Regions from separate parts of the Leifsonia sp. Root1293 genome, predicted to be linked through region 1. Evidence: predicted binding sites of a transcription regulator. Region 1 holds the regulator's gene; each other region holds the start of a gene.

Region 1 (5,897 bases):
CCAACGAACCCGGGAAGGCGATCTCGAAGAGCCACGGGAGGGAGGATCTCCTCGCTTTCCAGCCCTCCGGACGCCGGCAGATCGTCTACCAGCGGCCCAGCCGGGCGTTCAGCACCGCGAGGGCCGCCGGACCGGCCGTCGAGGTGCGCAGCACGGATGCCCCGAGCCGCACGGCCTGCGCGCCGGCGGCGCTCAGCACGTCCAGCTCGCTCGGGGCGATGCCGCCCTCCGGGCCGACGACGATCACGATGTCGGCGTCTGCGGGGTGCCGGCCGCCGGAGTCCTGCGCCAGCACCAGCTCGGTGAGGGCGAGTTCAGCCGTCGGCTCGAGAAGCAGCATCCGCACGGATGGAGCGAGGGCGGCCAGCTGTTTCGTCGTCGCGAGCTCCCGCACCTCGGTCGCCCACGGGCGGATCGACTGCTTGGTGGCCTCTCGGGCGATCGTGGCCCACCTCTCGCGGCCCTTCGCCGCCTTCGCGGCGTCCCAGCGGGAGATCGAGCGGCTGGCGGCCCAGGGGATGACGGCGTCGACGCCGAGTTCGGTCGCCGCCTGCACGGCGAGTTCGTCGCGGTCGCCCTTCGCGAGGGCCTGTACGAGCACGAGGCGGGGCGAGGCCGCGTCCACGAGCTGCACCCGGTCGGCCGAGATCGAGAGTTCGCTCGGGGCCGCAGCGACGACTTCGCCGGTGACGATGAGCCCCCTCCCGTTGCCGATCGAGAGAGTCTCGCCCACCCGGGTGCGCCCGACTGTGACGGCGTGGCGTGCTTCGGCTCCCGTGATGCTCACGGAGTCGCCGACCGCATCCGGCTCGAGGTCGTCGCGCAGGTAGAGCGAGCTCACGATGATCCGATCAGCCGAGGAAGCGGTCGCGCAGCTTCGCGAACAGTCCCTGCTGGAAGTGGGTCAGTGCCGGCTTCGGAGCTTTGTGCGATCGCGCGAACTGCGTGATCAACTCACGTTCCTTGCCGCTGAGCTTCATCGGCGTCACGACCTGCACGCCGATCTTGAGGTCGCCTCGTCCGTTGCCCCGAAGCTTCGTGACGCCCCTGTCGCGCACAGTGATGATCTCGGCGCTCTGCACGCCGGGCTTCAGCTCCACCTCGACGTCGCCGTCGAGGGCGTGCACCGTTGCCGTCGTACCGAGGATCGCATCCGTCATCGGAACCTCGAGCGTGCAGAGGAGGTCGTCGCCGTCACGGCTGAAGACGTCGTGGTGGCGCACCTTCATCTCGAGGTAGAGGTCGCCGTTGGGTCCGCCGGCAGGGCCGGCCTCTCCGCTGCCCGGCATCTGGAGACGCACACCCGTGTCGACGCCGGCCGGGATGTCGACGGGAACGGTGCGGCGCGCGCGCACGCGACCCTGGCCCTGGCAGGTGACGCACGGCGACGCGATGACGGTGCCGTATCCGCGGCAGGTGCCGCAGGGGCTCGAGGTCATTACATTGCCGAGCAGCGAACGGACGGCTCGCTGGATGCTGCCGGTTCCGTGGCAGATGTCGCAGGTGACGGGGTGGGTTCCGGGCTGGCAGCAGGACCCCTGGCAGGTCTCGCACAGGATCGCCGTGTCGACCTCGATCTCGCGGTGGGTGCCGAAGATGATCTCGTCGAGGTCCACCTCGACGCGCAGCAGCGCGTCCTGGCCGCGCTCGCGACGCGATCGTGGTCCACGGCGACCTCCGTTGCCGCCCCCACCGAAGAAGGTCTCGAAGATGTCGCCGAAGCCACCGAAGTCGCCTCCGCCGGCTCCTCCGAAGCCGCCCTGGCCGCCGAGGTCGTACTGCTGGCGCTGCTTGGGATCGCTCAACACGTCGTAGGCGTGGGTGACGAGCTTGAACCGCTCCGAGGCGTCCGCTCCGGGGTTCACATCGGGGTGCAGTTCACGGGCGAGTCGGCGGTAGGCCTTCTTGATCTCGTCGTTGGTCGCCTCTCGCGAGACGCCGAGTACTTCGTAGTGGTCAGCCACAGGCAGCCGATTCCTTTCCGCTCACGAACGCCGGTCATCGGCCTCGTGAGATGTTCCTGGGATGCCCCTCAACCCTCGGCGAGGAGCTTCGAGAGGTAGCGGGCGACGGCACGGACCGCCGCCATGTTGTTGGAGTAGTCCATGCGCGTCGGGCCGAGCAGGCCGACGCTCGCGACATCGCCCTGCGACGCCGAGTATCCGCTCAGCATGATCGAGGTCTCACCGAGGCCGAACGACTCGTTCTCCCGGCCGATGCTCACCGAGACCGCATTCTGGTCCGCGGCCATCTCGCCGAACAGGCGCAGCAGAACCACCTGCTCCTCGATGGCCTCCATGACGGGGAAGATGCTGCCGGAGAAGTCGCTCTCGGTGCGCACCAGGTTGGCGGCTCCGGCCATCACGAGGCGATCCTGGCGGTGTGCGAGCACCTGCTCGCCCAGTGCCTGCACGATCGCTGCCGCCAGCTCCCGGGCATCGGGGGCGACATCGTCGACCAGGCCGCTCAGACGTTCGGCCGCATCCGTCATGGCGAGGCCGCCCAGGACACCGTTCAGGCGGGTGCGCAGCTCGGCCAGCTGCTGCTCGTCGATGGGGGCCGCGAATTCGATGACCCGCTGCTCGACGCGACCGTTGTCGGTGATGAGCACCGAGAGCAGCCTGGTGTCGCTGAGCCCGACGAGCTCGATGTGGCGCACCCGAGCGCGACTGAGCGAGGGGTACTGCACCAGGGCGACCTGGTGGGTGAGCTGCGAGAGCAGGCGCACCGTCCGGCCGAGCACGTCGTCGAAGTCGGCGGATGCGCCCAGGAAAGTCTCGATGGCGTGACGCTGCGCGGCCGAGAGCGGCTTCACGTCGGTGAGCCTGTCGACGAAGAGGCGGTAGCCCTTGTCGGTCGGGATGCGGCCAGACGAGGTGTGCGGAGCCGCGATCAGCTCCTCCTCCTCGAGCAACGCCATGTCGTTGCGGATCGTGGCGGCCGAGACGCCGAACGAATGCCGTTCGACGATGGCCTTGGAGCCGACCGGCTCACGAGAGGCCACGTAGTCGTGCACGATGGCCCTCAGCACGGCGAGGGAACGTTCCGACACCATCTGCTCACCACTCCCTGCCGCTGCTTCTTAGCACTCGTAAACTATGAGTGCCAATTCTACCCGACCGTCGGGCAAGAGTCGTTTGCCGGGCCGAGTTTCGAACAGTAGCGTGAAGCCGCAACCCGCACGGCCCGCGCCGTCAGGCTCGAACGGCGACAGCCATGCGCATCAGTACCAGAAGGAGTCCCCCGCAATGAGCGACAGCAATCGAACGCCCGACGAGCCGTTCTCGGCCACCGAGGACCGCCAGTGGGCGTCGTTCGCGCACTTCGGAGGAGCCATCGCCATTCTCGGGTTCTTCAGCAGCTGGGCGGCGGTGCTGGCGATCCTTCCCGCACTCATCATCTACCTCGTCCTCGGCAAGCGCGGCCACCTCACCCGCGACGAGGCACGGGAGGCCCTGAACTTCCAGATCACGATGGTCGGCGCGATCATCGTCTGGGGAATCGTGGCGACCATCCTCGGAACGCTGTTCTGGTGGCTGGGCCCGGTCTGGATCGTGCTGGGGCCGCTGTTCCAGATCATCGGCTGGTCACTCGTGATCATCGACGTGATCTTCTCGATCATCGGCGGCGTGCGCGTCAACAACGGCGGCAGCTACAGGTATCCCTTCGCGCTGCGACTGGTGCGCTGACTCCCGCACCCGGTTCGTTCCTGCCCGGGTCCCGACCGACTCGCACCGACACTTCGCGGAAGATCGTGTGACCGCAGCATCGGTGGCGCTATCGTTTCAGTGCACCCACCGGGCCTTCGACCGTCCGCGCGGGAGAATCAGCCTCATCGATGACTGACCACAAGGAGTCACCATGTCCGACGCAACACCTCCTCCTCCCCCGCCGCAGAACCCGTACCAGGCACCCGGAGGCAACCTCAGCCCCGCCGACGAGAAGCTGTGGGCGACGCTGATCCACATCGGTGGAATCCTGTTCGGCTTCCTGCCGGCGCTGATCGGCTACCTGGTCCTGAAGGACAAGGGGCCCTTCATCCGCGAGCACACCGCGACGGCCCTCAACTTCCAGATCACGCTGCTCATCGTCTACGTCGTCGGCAGCATCCTGACGCTGATCCTGATCGGGTTCCTCATCCTGGCTGCGGCCTGGGTGCTGGCGATCGTCTTCGGCATCATCGCCGCCGTGAAGGCCAACGCGGGCCAGCTGTACACCTACCCGCTGACCATCAAGTTCGTCAGCTAGGTCGACCGACTCTGATCAGTCGTCGGCGAGGAGTCGCCGCACGACACCGTCAGCCAGAAGCCGCCCTGTCAGGGTCAGTTCCACTGATCCGGACAGGGCGGCTTTCGCGTTGATCAGGCCGTCGGCGATGAGACCGGCGACGGCATGGCGTCCGGGGGCGTGGAGTGAGGACACGGGGATGCCCTCGCGGATGCGGGCCAGCAGCAGCACCCGCTCCACCTCGCGCGTCTCTGCATCCAGGGTCTCGCGCCCGGCACCGGGTGAGACGCCGGCGAGAACGCGATCCGCATAGGCGGCCGGATGCTTCACATTCCACCACCGCACTCCGCCCACGTGACTGTGGGCACCCGGCCCGACCCCCCACCAGTCGCCGCCCTGCCAGTACGCCAGGTTGTGGCGCGACCGGTGCTCCTCGCCGCGCGACCAGTTGGAGACCTCGTACCACTCGTACCCGGCCTCGGACAGCATCCGGTCGGCCATCTCGTACATGTCGGCCTGCAGGTCCTCGTCTGGCTGGGTGACCTCGCCACGCTTGATCTGCCTGGCGAGCTTCGTGCCGTCCTCGACGATGAGCGAGTAGGCGCTCAGGTGGTCCGGGCTCTGAGCGATGGCGTGCTCCAGACTGGACCGCCAGTCGGCGAGCGACTCCCCAGGTGTGCCGTAGATGAGGTCGAGGCTGACGTCGAGGCCGGCGTCCCTCGCCCAGGCGACGACGAGAGGGATGCGCGCCGGGTCGTGCGTGCGCTCGAGGGTGGCCAGCACGTGGGGCACGGCCGACTGCATGCCGAAGGAGACGCGCGTGAAGCCCGCCGCAGCCAGCGTCGAGAGGTACTCGGCGTCGACGGAATCGGGATTGGCCTCCGTCGTGATCTCGGCGTCGGGCGCGATGCCGAATGACGACCGCACGGCATCGAGCATCCGCACGAGGTCGCCAGCCGGAAGCAGAGTCGGAGTGCCGCCGCCGAAGAAGACAGTGCTCGCGGAGCGCCTCGGCAGGCCGGATTCCGAGAGGATTCCGGCTCCGGCAGCGACCTCGAGGGAGGCCTGGCTCGCGTAGTCGGACTGCTTCACCCCGCGAATCTCGTCGGAGGTGTACGTGTTGAAGTCGCAGTAGCCGCAGCGCACCCGGCAGAACGGCACGTGGAGGTAGACGCCGAAGGTGCGCGCCTCGGCTCCGGCGATGGCTGACGGCGGCAGCAAACCGTCGGCGGGCGCCGGATCGGCGAGGGGAAGTGCGCTGGGCATGGCTCGGGCCTAGGCGGCCGCGGCGACCGGATGCAGCGCCCGCAGGTAGCGCTTGGTGTAGCGCTTCTGCACCGACCGCAGCACGGGAGCCGCGAGCTTGTAGAACGCCGTGCTCGGCCGCGAGAAAGAGCGGATCGTGAGCCAGACCGAGTCGTCGTCGCGGTGCTCGACCACCCAGGCCTCCTCGCCGCTCTCGGGGTGCCCCGGCATGGTGCCGTACGCGAAGCCGACCCGGCCGGGTTCGTCGATGACGTAGATGACGCGCACCGGAGCCGTGAAGGTGAGCCGCCACATGTGCAGCTTGAGTTTCGCGGTCATCCCGGCCGTGATGAACGGCGAGCCGTCGGGACCGTAGCGCTCCTCGGCCTGGAGGGCGGGCTGCTCGGCCGCGGGCGTCCCGTCGT
Region 2 (5,897 bases), 840 kb from region 1:
ATGGGCCCTCAGCGCTGATCCTTCGGTTGAGATTCGCCTACGGCGAATGTCCACCTTCGGATCAGAAGTCCATGCCACCCGTGGGGTCGCCGACCGGAGCCGGGTTCTTCTCGGGCTTGTCGGCGACGACGGCCTCGGTGGTGAGGAACAGGCCGGCGATCGACGCTGCGTTGAGCAGAGCCGAGCGGGTGACCTTCACCGGGTCGTTGATGCCGGCAGCCAGCATGTCGACGTACTCGCCGGTCGCGGCGTTGAGGCCCTGGCCGACGGGGAGGTTGCGCACCTTGTCGACCACGACGCCGGGCTCGAGGCCCGCGTTGAGGGCGATCTGCTTGAGCGGAGCGTCGATGGCCACCTTGACGATGTTCGCACCGGTCGCCTCGTCGCCGACCAGCTCGAGCTTCTCGAACGCGGTCTTGCCGGCCTGGATGAGGGCGACGCCACCACCGGCGACGATGCCCTCTTCGACGGCTGCCTTCGCGTTGCGCACGGCGTCCTCGATGCGGTGCTTGCGCTCCTTGAGCTCGACCTCGGTCGCTGCACCCGCCTTGATGACGGCGACGCCACCGGCGAGCTTGGCGAGGCGCTCCTGGAGCTTCTCGCGGTCGTAGTCCGAGTCCGTGTTCTCGATCTCGGCGCGGATCTGCGCGACGCGGCCGGCGATGGCCTCCTCGTCACCCGAACCCTCGACGATGGTCGTCTCGTCCTTGGTGATGATGACCTTGCGAGCCTTGCCGAGCAGGTCGAGGGTGGCGTTCTCGAGCTTGAGACCGACCTCCTCGGAGATGACCTGACCACCGGTGAGGATGGCGATGTCCTGCAGCTGGGCCTTGCGACGGTCGCCGAAGCCGGGAGCCTTGACGGCGACCGACTTGAAGATGCCGCGGATCTTGTTCACGACGAGCGTGGCCAGAGCCTCACCGTCGACGTCCTCGGCGATGATGAGGAGCTGCTTGCCGGTCTGGATGACCTTGTCGACGATCGGCAGGAGGTCCTTGATGTTGGAGACCTTGCCGTTGACGATCAGGATGTAGGGGTCTTCGAAGACGGCTTCCTGGCGGTCGGGGTCGGTGACGAAGTACGCCGACAGGTAGCCCTTGTCGAAGCGCATGCCCTCGGTCAGCTCGAGCTCGGTGCCGAAGGTGTTCGACTCCTCGACGGTGACGACACCCTCCTTGCCGACCTTGTCGATGGCCTCGGCGATGAGCGCGCCGATCTCGGGGTCTCCGGCGGAGATGGAAGCGGTCGCAGCGATCTCCTCCTTGGTCTCCACCTCCTTGGCGTTGGCGACGAGCTCGGCGGTCACAGCGGCGACGGCCTTCTCGATGCCGCGCTTGAGGCTGATGGGGTCTGCGCCGGCGGCGACGTTGCGGAGGCCCTCGCGCACGAGTGCCTGGGCGAGAACGACCGAGGTCGTGGTGCCGTCACCTGCGACGTCGTCGGTCTTCTTGGCGACCTCCTTGACGAGCTCCGCACCGATCTTCTCGTACGGGTCGTCGAGCTCGATCTCCTTGGCGATGGAGACACCGTCGTTCGTGATGGTGGGGGCGCCCCACTTCTTCTCGAGGACGACGTTACGACCGCGCGGGCCAAGCGTCACCTTGACGGCGTCCGCGAGGATGTTGAGTCCGCGCTCGAGGCCGCGACGGGCCTCCTCGTTGAAAGCAATGATCTTTGCCATGTGTGATTCTCGTCCCTTCCCGGACGTTTCAATCTGCGTCTAGTTAGCACTCAATCCAAACGAGTGCTAATTCGATTCTGGCACTCTGATGTCGCGAGTGCAAGCCGGTGGGACGCCGTGGGAAGCGAACGACTACTGCAGTGCGACCGAGCCCTGGCCGTTGGGAACGAGCTCGATCCAGGTGTTGCCGGGAGCCAGCCTCACGACGACACCATTGCCGTCGACGAAGCGGATGGCGCTCCCGGCATCCTTCTTCGACCAGGTCGCGTTGACGGTCTTGCCGCCTGTCGAGACCGTAGCAGCTCCGGACCCGGTCAGGACCGTCTTCGGCACCTCGCCGTAGGTGCCGTCGATGTCGACGCGCATCGTGATGACGTTCGTGGCCTGCAGCTGCTTGCCCTTGTCGTCGAGGTCGGGCGCGCCCTCCTGGTTGCGAAGCCACACCTTGTTGGCCTCGTCCCAGGTGAAGTTCGGGTAGCGCTCCGGCGAGAAGACGACTGCGATGTTCGCGGTGGGCGCACCGTCGAGGGCAGCCGTCGACGACGCGATGTCGGTCGAGTAGGCGTACTGCTGCTTGGGAGCCGCCAGGTCGCTCGCCTGCTTCACCGCATCCGAGGCGTGCAGGATGACGTTGTGCGGTGCCTCGTGGGCGTCGTAGCGGTAGAAGATGCCCGAGGTGTCGTAGTCGAAGACCAGGTTGCGCACGGGAGTGTTCATCATCATGTTGACGAAGATCTCCTGGCCGCCCGAATAGGCGACGAGACCTCCGAACGGCGAGATGATGTCGGGATCCATGGGACGGATCGATCGGACCGGGCCGATCTCGCTCGGGATGTCGTAGTGCCAGACTGCCGCGTAGCGGGTGAGACCGCCCTCGACGAGTTCCTCGAAGACGATGTCGGTGCGATCGAGCCCCACCTGCGGCCGCGCGGCCTCGTGGTTGTCGATCTTCGCGACGAGGGACGGATGCGCCATGCTGCCGGCGGGAACAGTGTTTCCGCGCAGCGGAGCCAACTGGGTCGCCGCCGGCGCCTCGTACGTCGAGACGTAGGCAGGCCCGGTGGGGGTCGGGGTCGCCGTCTTCGTGGGCGCGGCCGAGGTGCATCCTGCGGCGAGCAGGATCGCGGGCAGCACGATGATCGTGGCCAGCACAGCTTGTCGACTCATCCGCACCCCTCAGTCGGTTCTCCGACCAAACACTAACGCCGCCCGGTCACCCGGACGGCGTTAGGACACGGGCTATGCCCTCAGATCGTGCTGATCAGGCGAGTCGGACCGACTCGGCCTGGGGGCCCTTGTTTCCGGTTCCGACCTCGAAGACCACCTGCTGGCCCTCCTCGAGAACCTTGTAGCCCGCCATGTCGATGGCGGAGTAGTGAACGAAGACGTCCTGACCCCCACCGTCGACCGTGATGAACCCATAGCCCTTTTCAGCGTTGAACCACTTGACGGTTCCGTTCGCCATTCGTTGCTCCCATTGCTGTGTAACTCGCAGCACCTGCCCAAATGCCTGTACCGGGCCTGTCGCAGTGAACTGCGCCTACGTCTCCGCTCTCGCGGAAATTGTTCGACCAGCACCAGATGTTACTGAAATCGACGGCGACGACAAGGGATGGAACGCTGCTTTTCATCGCAGATTGGCAACGATTCGTCACACAGTCCGCGCGGGGCGCTCGAAGCGAGCGTCAGGCGGGCGATTCGTAGTCGGATCCGACCACGACCACGAGCTGCGCTCCTGCATCCGCGAAGTCCTGCGAGAACTGCACGTCGGCTCCGGGAACGGCGGCCGCGAGACCGCGGGCGGCGCCCTCCAGCGTCGCATCGGCGTAGTACACGACTGTGGCGGTGTAGTCCTGCTTGTCGGCGTTGGATGCTGCCCCGACCGTCCAGCCGGCCGCGGTCAGAGAGTCGGCGACCTCGCGGGCGAGGCCGGACGTGCCCGTGCCGTTCAGCACGGTGATGCTCACGGAGGGGTCCTGAGTGGGCTCGGCGGTGGCGGTGGCTGCCGGTGTCTCGGGAGCACTGGTGTCGCCGGGAGCGGAATCGAGCCCGTTGTTCAACAGCATGATGGCCACCGCGCCGATGACCACCAGGATCGCGGTCGCCAACGCGGCCCAGCCGACGGCGATCCAGCCACGGCCGCGTTTGCGGGGGGAACGGTGGGCTCCGACCCGCTCGAGATCCTTGGGGATGTCGTCGAAGCGGTCTTCAGGGTACGAGGTGGCCATTCTTCCCGGTTCAGTTCGTGTCGTCAGTGGTGCCGAGGGATCGTCGTCGGCGTGCCTCGGTGCGGGCGTCGCGGAGCCGCTGCAGCCTCTTGACGAGCATGGGGTCGTACGCCAGTGCGAGCGGTGAGTCGATGAGGGCTCCCAGCACTTGATAGTAGCGGGCCGCTGACAGACCGAATTCGGCCCTGATCGCCTGCTCCTTCGCGCCGGCGTGCTTCCACCACTGCCTCTCGAACGCGAGCACCGCCTCCTCGCGCTCCGACAACCCGGACGACGCACGTGCGGTGTGCTGTCGGTTCTCACTCGCCTCGGCCATACGCACCTCCCACAGACGACCGCGACCGGTTCGGGTCGGCTTGCCGCCATCATAGGCACGAGCCATCGCGCCGCAACGGCGCGTCACCCGGCCCGTCGGAATGCGATCATCGATATGGGCGTTGTCCCACGTCGACGCTGAATCCCCGGAAGGACCCCATGAGTTACCAGGTATCGAAGTCCGACGACGAGTGGCGCGAGGAATTGGGCGCTGAGCAGTTCCAGGTGCTCCGCGAGGCTGCGACGGAGCGCCCGTGGACGGGCGAACTCCTCGACGAGGAACGGGGCGGCATCTACACCTGCGGTGCCTGCAACGCCGAGCTCTTCAAGAGCGGCACGAAATTCGACTCCGGATGCGGCTGGCCGAGCTTCTACGAATCCGTTCGACCCGAGGCCGTTCAGTTGATCGCCGACACGACTCTCGGAATGGAGCGCACCGAGGTTCGCTGCGCCACCTGCGGTTCGCACCTCGGCCACGTCTTCCCCGACGGTTTCGGAACCCCCACCGGTGACCGGTACTGCATGAACTCGATCGCGCTCAACTTCACGCCCGACGCCTGAAGCCGGACGCCTGAAGCGTGACGCCCGACGCCTTCCTGACGGGGCTCCCCCGACGAGAAGGTCAGGCTGCGCGTCTGAACTGACGCCAGTTCACCCCGGCCACCACGACGGCGGCGAGGGCGAGCACGGTGCCGACGACGGTAGTCACGGCGAGCGATCCGGCGTGACCGGGCAGCGTCGTGTCGATGACGACCGCCGCGACGAGCTGACCCGCGATCATGGCCAGCGACAGGAGGAGGGCTCCCGTGATGCGCACGAGGACGGCCGCTGCGGCGATGAACACGCAGCCGATGACGCCGCCCAGGTAGAGCCAGAGCTCCGTCGGCAGCGACTGCGGCCAGCCGACGATGAGAGCGTGCACGAGGAAGGCGACCAGGAGCACGACCGTGCCGACGGCGAAGTTGCCGACGGTGGCCGTCAACGCGCTCTCGGCGCTCTCGCGCACCCTGCCGTTGACGGCCTGCTGCCAGCCGAGCCCGAGCCCGGCGAGGAAGGGCAGCAGCAGCATCCAGAACGGGGCGTCGCCGTTCAGCTGCGTCGCCACCGAGACGATGACGGCGAGGATGGCGAGTACCGCCCCGACGACCCGCGGAACGGTGAGGGGGCGCGGACCGCCGGATACCAACGTCGTGCGGTCGACGAGAAGCCCGCTGATCGATTGGCCGGCGACCGTGGCGACACTGAACAGCGCGACGCCGAGCACCGCTGCTGTCAGCCCCTGGGTGAGCACGAGGAAGGCACCGGCCGCTCCACCCAACAGCATCCACCAGCGCAGCCGACCGTCGCGGAGCGCGGCGGGCAGGCGCCGGAAACCGGCACGCCCCGGCCGCCACAGCGCCAGTGCGATGAGCAGGATGACGAGGCCGCTGCCGAAGGAGATGAGCGCGGCAGCGAAGCCGTCGCCGAGTTGCCGGCCGAGTTCGCCGTTGATGCGCGACTGCACGGCGACCAGCACGCCCGACACGACGGCGCAGGCCACCGCGCCGATGATCGCCGGGCGTGCCGGGGCGGCGTGCGGAGCAGCCGTCGCGGCGGGTGCGTCCTGCTGTGTCACGTGCATTCCCCCGATCGGGGCCGGCTGCGGGACTCGAACCCGCAACCCCCGCTTTACA
Region 3 (5,897 bases), 1.3 Mb from region 1:
CCGTCGCCGAGATCGGTCACTCGCACGCGATCACCGGTGATGAGGGTGACGGAATGCGTGCCGGCAGCGGATCGGGCCGCAGGCGCGGAGGCGGCGGTCGACGAGGCGGCGTCGTTCGGGCCGGCGGATGCGGGAACGGAGGTCAGTCCGACACCGGCGACGCCGATGGCGACGCCTCCGATCGCGGCGGCGATGGTGCGCCGGCGATGACGCCAGAACGGGGGATTGCTGTTCGACACTGACAGGCCTCTCGAACGTGGTGGGTGGGAGCTAAGAAGCAACCTCTCACAGCGCATTCGCTATCCTGTTGGCGGACAGATGCCATGGCTTCCATCCGCCAGCCACGCACCCATCACGACGAGTCGGAGGCCGCAGTGCTCGAGGCCATCGGCTTGGACGACGAGCACACGGCCGTCTACAGACTCGTGCTCTCCACCCCGTCGGCGGCCATCGACGGCATCGCCTCCGCCGCCGGCCTGTCCCCATCGCGGGCACGCGGCATCCTCGACGAGCTCGAGCACCTCGGTCTCATCGCCCGACAGGCGTCGGCGCCCGATCGCATCGTCGCCTCTCCCCCGTCGATCGCACTGCGGCCGATGCTGCTCGAACGCGAACGCGGACTGTCGCAGGCGCATGAGGCGCTCGTGCAGCTGAGCGAGCTGTACAGGCATGGCGCGGTCCAGCGCTCCGCCCCCGATGTCGTCGACGTCGTGCTCGGGGCGGATGCCGTTCGCCAGCGCTTCGCGCAGCTGCAGGCAGCCGCCACCGAGCGGGTCGGCACCTTCGTGCTCAGCGAGATCGCCTTCCTCACCGCCGATGAGAACCCCGAGGAGGACCTGGCCCTCGACCGCGGCGTGAGCTATCGCGTCCTGGTGGAATCGCCGGTCATCGAACGCCCCGGCTTCCTCGATGCCGCCCGCGACGCCGCGGCGAGAGGTGCTGCGGTGCGCGTGCTCCCCCAGCTGCCCACGCGCCTCATCATCGTCGACGACGCCATAGCCCTGCTCCCCATGAAGTCGCATGGCGAGGAGCGGGCGTCTGGCGCGCTGCTCGTGCACCCGAGCGGCCTGCTCGACCTGGTCGCCGCCAGCTTCGACGAGTTCTGGGCGACCGCCACGTCATTCCCGTCCGACCTGGAGAGCGCCAGCGGACTCTTGCCGCTCGATCGCGACCTCATCAAGCTGCTGCTTCTCGGGCTGACGGATGCCGCCGCCGGCGCCCAGCTCGGCATCTCCGTGCGCACAGTGCAGCGCCGGGTCGCCGAGCTCATGGAGACGGCGGGCGTCTCCACCCGCATCCAGCTCGGCGCTGAGGCCGTGCGGCGCGACTGGGTCTGACGGCGCGCGGGCAGACGCGGGCTGGCGTCTCGGGGCTGAGCCTCAGCGCTTCCCGAGTCGCAGCGCGATCTCCCGGGCGGTGCCGTCGGGGTCGGGCCTGTGGTCTCGTGATTCGGGCACGACGACGAGTTCGGCATCCGGAATCGCCTCGGCCAGCAGCCCGGCCGCGCGCACCAGCATGGGGAAGGTCGGCTCGCCGCGCAGGACGGTGACCGGGGCACTCACCGAGGTCATGGCGTCGGTCGGCGTCGAGACCGCAGCCGTGAGGATGGCGTCGTAGACCGTGGACTGGGCCAGCGGAACGAGTGTTGCGAACATCGGGCTCGCCTTGATCTGCTCGACCATCGGCTCGGCCAACCCGATGCCCTCGAGCTGGAAGAGCGTGACCGCATCCTCCGGTCTGCCGTCGATGACCAGCGTCTGCAGTCGATCCGGCAGGTCGTCGGCCGGCTCGCCCTCGCCGAAGTGGAACGGCGGCTCCGACAGGAACAGGTGCCTGATCGGAACCCCCTGACCGGCTGCGAAGAGTGCGAGCACCGCTCCGGACGAGTGCCCGAGAACGGAGGCCTCGCCTCCGACTGCGCTGATCACGGCCGCGAGGTCTTCGGCTTCTCGCTCGGGCGCGTACGGCGTCGTGTCACCGCTGTCGCCGCGCGCCCGGCGATCGACCGTGACTCCCTGATAGCCCGCCGACGCGAGCGCCGCCGCCAGTGGCTCACCGGCCTCCGCCGTCGAGAAGGCTCCACCGACGATGAGCACGGGCGGCCCATCCCCGGTCGTGTTGAATGCGATCGGTGTGCCATCCGCTGACGTTGCGTGCTGCATGGGAACCATAAGACCACCACCCGCCGACACCGGCAAGAGGCGCGGCCCGCGGGAATCCCGTGCGCACTCTCCGAGCTGTTGTCAACCCGTCGTCCGTTACTCGGATGTCGCCGCCGATGGCGCCTACCATCGCCTCATGAACGACCAGAACTCGAACGAAGAGACCGTGACCGACCAGACCATGAGCGATCAGATCCCCAGCGCTCAGACCTCGAGCGAGCAGCTCGCGACAGACCCCGATGTCGCGGATTCCTCAGACCTCGCCGACACCCTGGGCGGCCGCGGCGATGACGACGCCAATCCGGCCAGCAAGGATCCGGCCGAGTGGGTGACCGGCGACGAGCCGATGACCGCCGCGCAGGCCAGCTACCTCGACACCCTGGCCCGCGAAGCCGGCGAGGAGCTGCCGACCGACCTCACGAAGGCGCAGGCATCCGTCGAGATCGAGAGACTGCAGCAGGCCACCGGCCGCGGTCAATAGGCGGCCTCGGCTGACGACGCAGAAGGTCCGCGCCCTCTGCAGGGCGCGGACCTTCACTTCTCTTCTCTGCTGTTCTCGACGCGTGCTCTTTTCGACGTGTCAGCTCGCGTTGCTCGACGCCGTCACCTCGTGTCCTGATGCAGCCATGTTGGACTGCACCGAGACCTTGCGCGGCTTCGCCCGCTCGGACACCGGGATGATGACGCTCAGCACGCCGTTGTCGTAGTGGGCGCTGATGTTCGACGAGTCGATGCCATCACCGATGGTGAGCTGGCGGAGGAACGAACCAGCGGGGCGCTCGTGGGCGAGCCACTGCACGTCGTCCCCGGTGCCCAGAGTGCGCTCGGCGCGCACCGTGAGCAGCTGGCCGTCGATGTCGACGTCGATCGACTCCGGATCGACGCCGGGCAGGTCGGCGGAGAGAACGTAGTGGTCGCCGTCGCGGTGCAGGTCGATCGGCATCAGCCGGGGTCCCTGACGGGAGTCGAGCATGCTCGCTGCGAGGCGGTCAAGGTCACGGAACGGGTCCCAGGTCATAGCCATGGTGTGCTCCTCTCGGATGTGTTCGACGATGAATCTGTAGTTGAGCCTCATCGACTCAACTACGAAAATATTAGCACTCGACGATGGAGAGTGCCAAGCAGCCGATGGCTGTGAAAATGGTGAAAATCGCCGGGATACAGCGCGCTTCTGCGCGCCTCAGCGAGCGCTGAACGGGCCCGGAATCTCCCCGGAGCCTCGCTCGATCAGGCGGGTCTCGAGCTGGATGTGCTGGGTCGGGCGGTCGTCGCCCGAGACCCTGCGCAGCAACAGTTCTGCGGCGAGCTGGCCCATGGCGGCCGGGTCCTGCGCGATCACGGTGATGCCGGGGTCGAGCACATCGCTGAGCTCGAAATCGTCGAAGCCGAGGAATGCCGGAAGGGGACGGATGCCGCGAGCCCTCAGGTGGCGAAGCAGCAGCACGCTCCACCGGTTGTTGCCCGCGAAGATCGCCGTGGGCGGGTCGTCCAGGTCGAGCACCGCGTCGATCACCACGGCGTTCGCGTCTGCGTGCGGAACCGCCATCACGATGAGCTCGTCGTCGACCTCGACGTCGGCGGCCGCCAAGGCGTCGCGGTAGCCGGCGAGGCGTTCCGTGGCGGTGTAGACCGAGGCAGCATCCCCGAAGAATGCGATGCGGCGATGACCGTGGGCGAGGAGATGGGCAGCGCCTCGGGCGGCGCCTCCACGATTCTCAGCGAGCACGGTGTCGGCACGGATGCCGGGAACCGGCCTGTCGACGAAGACCATCGAGCAGCCGGCATCGAGCTCGGCCTGCAGGAACGCCGGATCGGTGCCGCGGGCGGGTGCGATGATGAGTCCGTCGGCGCCACGTGACGAGAAGGACTCGATGATGCGTCGAGAGCGCGCTGCATCCTCGGCTGATGACGCCGACAGCAGCAGGTAGTCCTGGGCCAGCGCCACGTCTTCGACGGCGCGCGTGAGCACCGAGTAGAACGGGTCAGCCACGTCTTCGAGCACGAGCCCGATGGTGGCTGTGGTGCCCTGCCGCAACTGTCGCGCGAACTCATTGCGACGGAAGCCGAGCTGTTCGATCGCCGCCTGCACGGTCTCGAGAGTTTCGGCGCTCACGTAGCCGACGCCGTTCACCACCCGCGACACCGTTTTCAGGCTCACGCCCGACGCGGCGGCGACGTCGCTCATGGTCGCTCGGGAGCGATGGGGTGTCGACGTCATCCCGTCAGGATAGCGGGCACGATCCGCCATAGGACAGCGTTGACATACGAACGCGCTCATTCCCGCGCATTCGCACGTCGAGAACCGCGATGGAACGGAAGAATGGACCCTTCTTGTCCCCCGAATCGGTAGGACAACGTTGACATACCCGACGATTCCTCGCTAGGTTTTCGCAGGGATGCCCCTCGCGTATCCGATTCCAGCCATTTCAGTGTCGAAAGGCCCCGCATGCCGGAGCGCACCACCCGCAGCCTCACCGCCGCGATCACCACCACCACCACATCAACTCGGCGCTCGATGCCCGGCCTCCTGCGCCGCATCACTGCGCCGCTCCTGGCAGGCGCCCTGGTGGCCGCAGCCATCCCGCTGGCTGTGGCGTCGCCGGCCGCAGCGGCCACGGCTACCGCCGCAGCGGCAGCAGCATCCGGTGCCGACGACTGGTCGACGTCGTTCGAGCCGGGCGAGGCCGTCGCGCCCTATGCCAACCGCGTCGAGCTGGCACCGGCCCCCGCCGGCGAAGAAGGCGCACCGCTGCAGCAGAACGTGCATGGCGCCAGCGGCGGCAGCGTGCTGCCGAACGTGACCACCGTCACGGCGAGCGGCGAGAACGCCCCGGGTGAGGCGGCGGTCTGGGCGACCGACGGCGACGCCAACACCAAGTGGCTGGTGTTCTCGGCGACGGGGTGGCTGCAGTACAAGCTCTCCGCGGCCGCGAGCGCCGTCACGTACACCCTCACGTCGGGCGGCGACGCCCCGGAGCGCGATCCGAAGAACTGGGTGCTCAAGGGATCGAATGACGGATCCACCTGGGCCACCCTCGACACCCAGACGAACCAGAGCTGGGCCGACGGCGACCGCAAGGTGAAGAGGACCTTCTCCGTCGCGACGCCGGCCGCCTACAGCTACTACAGGCTCGACGGCATCGTGAACCACTCGGGTGGGCTCATCCAGCTCGCCGACTGGGACCTCATCACCGAGGTCGACCCCAACGCTCCCGCAGCCCCGATCACCACGGCCATCGGCACCGGCCCGAGCGCCGGCTACAACATGAAGGCACGCGTGGGCTGGACCGGCGCGCACTCGCTGCGCTACGGCGGTGAGCACAGCGGCGATGGGGCGGCATCCGTCACCAACCGCCTGTTCGACGTCGAGATTCCCGTCGGCGATCGCACTCGCCTGTCGTACATGATCTTCCCCGACCTCACCGCGAACGACCTGCAGTACCCGTCGACGTACTCGGCCGTGAACCTGCGCTTCAGCGACGGAACCGAGCTGAGCGACCTCTCGCCGACGGATGTCTACGGCATCGACGCGACAGCGCTCGGCCAGGGCGCCGGCAAGGTGCTCTACCCCAACCAGTGGAACCAGGTGGAGATCGACCTGGGTCCCGTGGCGGCAGGCAAGACGATCACCGCGGTGCAGTTCTCCTATGACAACCCGGGTGGAGCGGATGCGTCGGCCTTCGGCGGCTTCGTCGACGACATCGCCATCGAGGCGGAGCCCGCCACCATCGACGA
Region 4 (5,897 bases), 980 kb from region 1:
GGCCGGGAGCGAAGTCGGCGCTGTAGTCGGCGAGGTTTCCATCGACGAAGTACAGCTTGTCACCGGGGTAACCGGATCCGACGAGAGCAGGCACGACGACCTTGGCCTCGTCGAACGTGATGACGGCAACGGCGTCGGGCTTCGCGGCGGAGATCGCCGAGAGCTGGGCGTCGAAGTTGGAGTCACCGGTGTTGAACTGCTGCTCGACGACGACCTCGCCGCCGGCGGCCTCGAAGGCCTCCTTGGTGGCAGCGGCCAGGCCGGTGCCGTAGGGGTCGTTCAGCACGAGGAGACCGAGGGTGGAGTTGCCGTCCTCGGCGATCTGCGTGCCGAGAACCTCGCCCTGGAGCAGGTCGGAGGGAGCCGTGCGGAAGTACAGGCCCTTGTCCTCGTAGGTGGTGAAGTCAGGCGACGTGTTGGCCGGCGAGAACTGCACGACACCGGCGCCGGTGATCTGGTCGATGACAGTGAAGGAGACACCCGAGGATGCCGCACCCACGATGGCCGAGACGTCCTGCGAGAGGAGGTCGGTCACCGACACGGTGGCGGTGTCTGTGGTGGTGTCACCCGAGTCACGGTAGATGACCTCGAGGTTGAGCCCCGATGCTGCATCGTTGACCTCGGTCGCACCGAGCGCGACGCCGGCTTCCTCGGGCGGGCCGAGGAAGGCGAGGGTGCCGGACTGCGGCAGGATCGTACCGATCTTCAGATCGAGGGCACGGTCACCGGCCTTGATGGGCAGGGCGTCGCCGGCCGAGGCCGTCTCGGAAGCGGACGGGCTGGCCGCCTCGCCGCCACCACTGCTGCACGCGGTCAGTAGGAGAGCGCTGACGCCGACGAGGGCGGCTCCGCTCAATACTGCCCGGGCAGAGCGCGAGGCCTTGGCCTTCGCGAATACGCTCATGTTGCTCCTTGGGACTTAGGAATGTGTACACAGATGGCAGTCCGGAAGACTGCCGTGGTGCCACAGTATTGGGCGATCATGGGCCGGACAAGCCAACTTGGTCACAGTGCGGTAAAACCGTTCAAATTGTTACATCCCGGCAAACTGACGGGCCTGAAACAACGGAATCTGTACTACGGGCACATTCCAGCGACGTTTTCACGCGTCGGATGCCGCCCCCGCGAGCTACTTCTTCTTGGCCTTCGTGGGACTCGGCTCGGGTTCGGGAGTGGCCTGCGCGAGGCCACCGGTTCCCGTGACCCCCGCGTAGACGATGGAGGCGTCGTCGGCGAGCGCCGCGGCGCATTCACCGAAGCTGACGCACGAGAAGCCGCCGCTCGAGACCGCCGTGATCGCCTCGGCGACCGCGCTTCCGGAATCGTTGTCCGCCTCTGTCGCGGCCAGGGCCACCCGCATCGTGGTGTCATAGGCCTCCGGACCGCCCCAGAGCGATATCGCTCCGGGATCGGCGGACTTCAGCCTGGCCGAGAACGACTTGTCCGGCTTCCAGCCCGCCGGGCCGATGCGCACGACAGTCGTGGTACCGCTGACGGCGGTGATCTCCTCGGGGATGTCGCCCACCGCCGCCCAGAGCACCACGTCGATGCTGCGATCGGCGAGCTCCTTCACGATGTCGGCGGCACCCGTCGACGTCGAGCGGTGCACGACGACGACGGGAGCTCCGAGCACTCCGCCCTGTTCGTCGAGCTCGCGCACGGCCAGCTCGACTCCGGCGACCTGCGCCTGGGAGACGTCTGCAGGCTTGCCTGCCATGTCGAGAACCGTCATCAGGCGCAGCGATCCGTCGCCGGGGATGACGGGCGCCGGGGTCTGGGTGGCAGTCGGCGTCGGCTTCGGTTCGCCCTCGGCCGTGCAGCCCGTGAGCAGCAATGCTCCTGCCACGACAGCCGCCAGCGCAACCGAACGGTGGGTCCTCATACGGCGGTTCTCCCCTTCTGCCGGGCGCCAGCCTAGCGGCGGGTCAGACCAATTCGACGGATGCGCGCCGCGCACTGCGCGCCGAGCGCGCCATGTCGATCGTGAGCACCGCGAGGGCGACCCAGACCAGGCTGAACCCGACCCAGCGCTCGGGCGGCATCGCCTCGTGCAGGAGCACCACGCCGACCAGGAACTGGATGAACGGGGCGAAGTACTGGATGAACCCCATGTAGATCAGTGGGAGGCGCCTCGACGCCGCGGCGAAGAAGAGGAGCGGAACGGCCGTGATGACACCCGCCGCCGCGAGCAGGACCGTGTGCCAGACGCTGATCGTGCCGAGCGTGATGCCTCCGGTCGCGCCGACGACGATGAGGGCGACGATGGCGACAGGCGTGAGCCATGCCGTCTCGAGCGTGAGACCGGAGACCGCATCGACCTGACCGCCGACGCGCTTCTTGATCAACCCGTAGAAGCCGAACGAGAACGCCAGCGCCAGCGCGATCCACGGGAAGCTGCCGTGCCCGAACGCGAGCACGAGCACTGCGGCGATGCTGATGCCCACGGCAGCCCACTGCATCGGGCGCAGCCGCTCCCTCAGCACGATGACGCCGAGGAACACGGTGACGATCGGGTTGATGAAGTAGCCCAGCGCCGCCTCGACGACCTGACCGGTCATGGCCGCAAAGACGTAGACCGTCCAGTTCACCAGGATCAGAACACCAGCGAGAGCCATGGTCAGCGAGATGCGCGGCTGCCGCGCCAGCGCGACGAACCCGCGCCACGCCTTCGTGACGGTCAGGAGGATGGCGCAGAACACCAGGGAGAAGAGGATGCGCCAGGAGACGATCTCCGGAGCACCGGCCGGAGCGAGGGCGATGAAGTAGATCGGGAGGAAGCCCCAGAGCACGTAGGCGGAGATCGCGTAGATCAGGCCCGTTCTCCCGACACTGTCGGTCGGCGACGCCAGAGGGGTCTTCGAGGATTCCTGGGTCACAGCCACTCGTCCGAGCTTACGCCGCGTCGGGGCGGCGACGTCCCGGCCCGACTGCCAACGCGGCGCGACATCCTGCCTCGGCTCGGTCATTTTCGGCAGGGGAACGACGAAGGGTCCGGATGCCGTCGGCATCCGGACCCTTCACTCGATGGGGTGCGACTAGCGCACGACCACAGCGAGGACGTCGCGAGCGGAGAGGACCAGGAAGTCCTCGCCCGAGAACTTGACCTCGGTTCCGCCGTACTTGGAGTAGATGACCTTGTCGCCGACGGCGATGTCGAGGGGCACGCGGTTGCCGTTGTCGTCGATGCGACCGGGGCCCACGGCCACGACCTCGCCCTCCTGGGGCTTCTCCTTGGCGGTGTCGGGGATGACGAGACCCGACGCCGTGGTCTGCTCTGCCTCGACCTGCTTGATGACGATGCGATCCTCGAGCGGCTTGATGGAGACCGACACGGTTGACCTCTTTCTGTAACGAAGACTGGTTAGCACACTCGATATGAGAGTGCTAAGACGAGTTTAGGGCGCGATTGGCACTCATGCAACGTGAGTGCCAACGATGACGTTCTGCGCCGCGGGCCGTGGGTTAGCGTTGGGGGCATGGATCGCTCAGAGCTCGTCGACCTTCTGACGCCCGAGGGTTTCCGGCTCCTCGACTCCCTCCCCGCCTGGGACGCGAAGACCGACGTCGTCCGCCTGGTCAGCGGACTGCGTGCGCAGGGTCACCCGGCCGGACTGGTCGCGAGTGTGCTGAGCCAGTCACGGCTGCGCGCCAAGGCCGAGGGGAAGTTCGGTGAGTTCGCCTCGCGCATGCTGTTCACCGACGACGGCCTCGAGCAGGCGACGCGACTGTCGGTGGCCGCTCTGCACGCCGGCCGCTACAGCGCGGCCGGCATCACCAGGGTGGCCGACCTCGGGTGCGGAATCGGCGGCGACGCCCTGGCGATGTCCGCCCTCGAGCTGGAGGTCACCGCTGCCGACGCCGACGAGGTCACAGCTGCGATCGCCAGCTACAACCTCGCACCGTTCCCGACGGCTTCGGTGCTGAATGCCCGCGCCGAAGACGTCGACCTGGCGGATGTCGGCGGGGTCTACCTCGACCCGGCACGGCGCACGGCCGGACACTCCGAGACCGAACGGCTGACCCACGCCGGCGACTACTCGCCGTCGCTCGATTTCGCCTTCGGGCTGGGTGAGCGGATGCCGACAGGCGTGAAGCTGGGCCCCGGCTTCGATCGCTCCCTCATCCCGGCGGATGCCGAGGCCCAGTGGGTGTCGGTCGACGGGCAGCTCGTGGAGATGGGCCTCTGGTTCGGCGCGTTGGCTCGGCCCGGCATCCGTCGGTCGGCACTGCTGCTCGGGCGGGCGGGCACCGCTGAGCTCAGCGCAGACGCCGACAGCCCCGACGTCGAGGTTCGCGCGCTGGGCGAGTACCTGTACGAGCCTGACGGCGCCGTCATCCGGGCCAGGCTCATCGGCGACCTGGCCCGCGAGATCGACGCGGGCATGCTGAGCGAGTCGATCGCGTACCTCACGTCCGACGTCGCCCGGGAGACCCCGTTCGCTACGGCGTTCCGGGTGCTCGATGTGCTGCCGACAGACGAGAAGAAGCTGAAGGCCGCCCTGCGCGAGCGCGGGGTCGGAACGCTCGAGATCAAGAAGCGCGGCATCGACGTCGATCCGGCTCAGCTGCGCAAGCGCCTGCAGCTGAAGGGGTCGGCATCCGCCACCATCGTGCTCGCCCGGCAGGCCGGCAGGCACGTGACGCTCCTCGTCGAGAGGGTCTGACGTCTCGTCGAGAGGACATGACGCGTCCGAGGGCGTGACGATGCTGCCCCGTGCCGCAGAGCGGTTCAGGGCGCTGGGGCGATCCTGACGACCACGAGCACCCAGATCGCGGCGACGACGATGCCGGCGATCCCTGTTGCGATGCCGACGATCCGATTGGTTCTGCTGTACGAATCGTGGGGCCGCGCGGCGATGCCTGCGATCACGGCGACGATGGAAGCGATCGCACCCCACGGCAGGAACAGGCAGACGATCAGGCCGCCGACCCCGAGCCAGCTGGAGAGGCTGGCGGCAGCACTGGGCGGCTCCGGAATCAGCGCCGCCTCGGACTGGCTCATCGTTCCTCCTGTCGCCGTGGAGAGACAGGGGGCGGATGGCCGATCACGGCCATCCGCCCCCGCCTACGGCGTTCTCTAGTACGTGGTGTAGCCCGAGTCGCCGATGGACGCGAAGACCGCGATCCAGAAGATGAGCGAGATCAGGCCGATGACGACGCCGAGGAAGCCCAGGATGATTCCGGTGAGCCACATGCCCTTCGCCGCCGGCTCCTTCTTCTTGCCGAGGAAGCCGAGCACGATCGCCGCAGCGGGGATCAGCATCTGCAGGATGCCACCGGCGATGGGGATCCACACGACGACCAGCGACCCGGCGACGCCGACGATTCCGGCGATCAACGCGATGAGGCTGAGGACCGGTGTCGATGACGGTGTGCCCGGAGCGTACGCGGAGCCATAGGCCTGGGGCGCAGGCGGCTGGGTGCCGTACGCGGATGGGGCGCCGTAGGCCGGCGGCGGCGTTGGCGCAGCTCCGTAGGCCGGGGGTGCCGGGGGCGCAGGAGGGCCGGCCGGAGGAGCCGGAGGACCGGCGGGTGGTGCCGGCGGTGCCGCAGGAGCAGGAGGCGCTACGGGCGGTGCTTCTGGGGCATCGGGAACCGATGGCTCGTCAGCGACCGTCGGCTCGCCCGCGTCAGTCGCGGCCGCGGGCTCGGCAGCCTCGGTCGACGGAACGACCGGGTCGACGCCGTCGATCGGCTGCTCGGGCTCGTCGGGTCGCGCTGGTGTCGTGGGATCGCTCATGGTGATTGCCTGCTTTCGTTCAGTACTGGTCGCCGTTGGACGCGGCGAAGAAGATCAACGGGATGAGGACGGCGAAGAAGAGGATGATGCCGGCGACGATGCCCAGGTATCCGAGGATGAGGCCGGCGATGGCGAAGCCGCGACCCTGCTCACCGGT

Evidence for each region. Region 1 encodes HrcA, which represses chaperone genes, less so after heat shock. Its sites were predicted from a motif close to TTNGCACTCGNNNNNNNCGAGTGCNAA; they were not measured.
Region 2: a site for HrcA is predicted at 1,725-1,751, ahead of groL (chaperonin GroEL). Genes of this name have one in related genera too.
Region 3: a site for HrcA is predicted at 3,257-3,283, ahead of ASC59_RS10910 (Hsp20/alpha crystallin family protein). Genes of this name have one in related genera too.
Region 4: a site for HrcA is predicted at 3,407-3,433, ahead of groES (co-chaperone GroES). Genes of this name have one in related genera too.

Annotation. Positions count from the first base shown of each region.
Region 1 is NZ_LMEH01000001.1:999,201-1,005,097, forward strand. It holds gene ASC59_RS04615 (16S rRNA (uracil(1498)-N(3))-methyltransferase) at 86-841, opposite strand; gene dnaJ (molecular chaperone DnaJ) at 852-1,964, opposite strand; gene hrcA (heat-inducible transcriptional repressor HrcA) at 2,033-3,055, opposite strand; gene ASC59_RS04630 (DUF4870 domain-containing protein) at 3,249-3,689, shown strand; gene ASC59_RS04635 (DUF4870 domain-containing protein) at 3,862-4,248, shown strand; gene hemW (radical SAM family heme chaperone HemW) at 4,264-5,493, opposite strand; gene ASC59_RS04645 (DUF1990 family protein) at 5,503-5,897, opposite strand, start outside.
Region 2 is NZ_LMEH01000001.1:1,836,576-1,842,472, forward strand. It holds gene groL (chaperonin GroEL) at 62-1,681, opposite strand; gene ASC59_RS08695 (DUF3048 domain-containing protein) at 1,814-2,848, opposite strand; gene ASC59_RS08700 (cold-shock protein) at 2,943-3,146, opposite strand; gene ASC59_RS08705 (LytR C-terminal domain-containing protein) at 3,367-3,909, opposite strand; gene ASC59_RS08710 (DUF3263 domain-containing protein) at 3,920-4,225, opposite strand; gene msrB (peptide-methionine (R)-S-oxide reductase MsrB) at 4,384-4,785, shown strand; gene ASC59_RS08720 (DMT family transporter) at 4,847-5,839, opposite strand; tRNA gene ASC59_RS08725 (tRNA-Thr) at 5,858-5,897, opposite strand, start outside.
Region 3 is NZ_LMEH01000001.1:2,294,639-2,300,535, forward strand. It holds gene ASC59_RS10890 (S8 family peptidase) at 1-239, opposite strand, end outside; gene ASC59_RS10895 (helix-turn-helix domain-containing protein) at 324-1,337, shown strand; gene ASC59_RS10900 (alpha/beta fold hydrolase) at 1,380-2,162, opposite strand; gene ASC59_RS10905 (DUF3072 domain-containing protein) at 2,344-2,643, shown strand; gene ASC59_RS10910 (Hsp20/alpha crystallin family protein) at 2,743-3,186, opposite strand; gene ASC59_RS10915 (LacI family DNA-binding transcriptional regulator) at 3,343-4,380, opposite strand; gene ASC59_RS10920 (GH92 family glycosyl hydrolase) at 4,609-5,897, shown strand, end outside.
Region 4 is NZ_LMEH01000001.1:1,975,497-1,981,393, forward strand. It holds gene ASC59_RS09310 (ABC transporter substrate-binding protein) at 1-904, opposite strand, end outside; gene ASC59_RS09315 (ABC transporter substrate-binding protein) at 1,130-1,882, opposite strand; gene rarD (EamA family transporter RarD) at 1,926-2,849, opposite strand; gene groES (co-chaperone GroES) at 3,036-3,332, opposite strand; gene ASC59_RS09330 (class I SAM-dependent methyltransferase) at 3,477-4,664, shown strand; gene ASC59_RS09335 (hypothetical protein) at 4,730-5,002, opposite strand; gene ASC59_RS17485 (hypothetical protein) at 5,078-5,740, opposite strand; gene ASC59_RS09345 (DUF4190 domain-containing protein) at 5,760-5,897, opposite strand, start outside.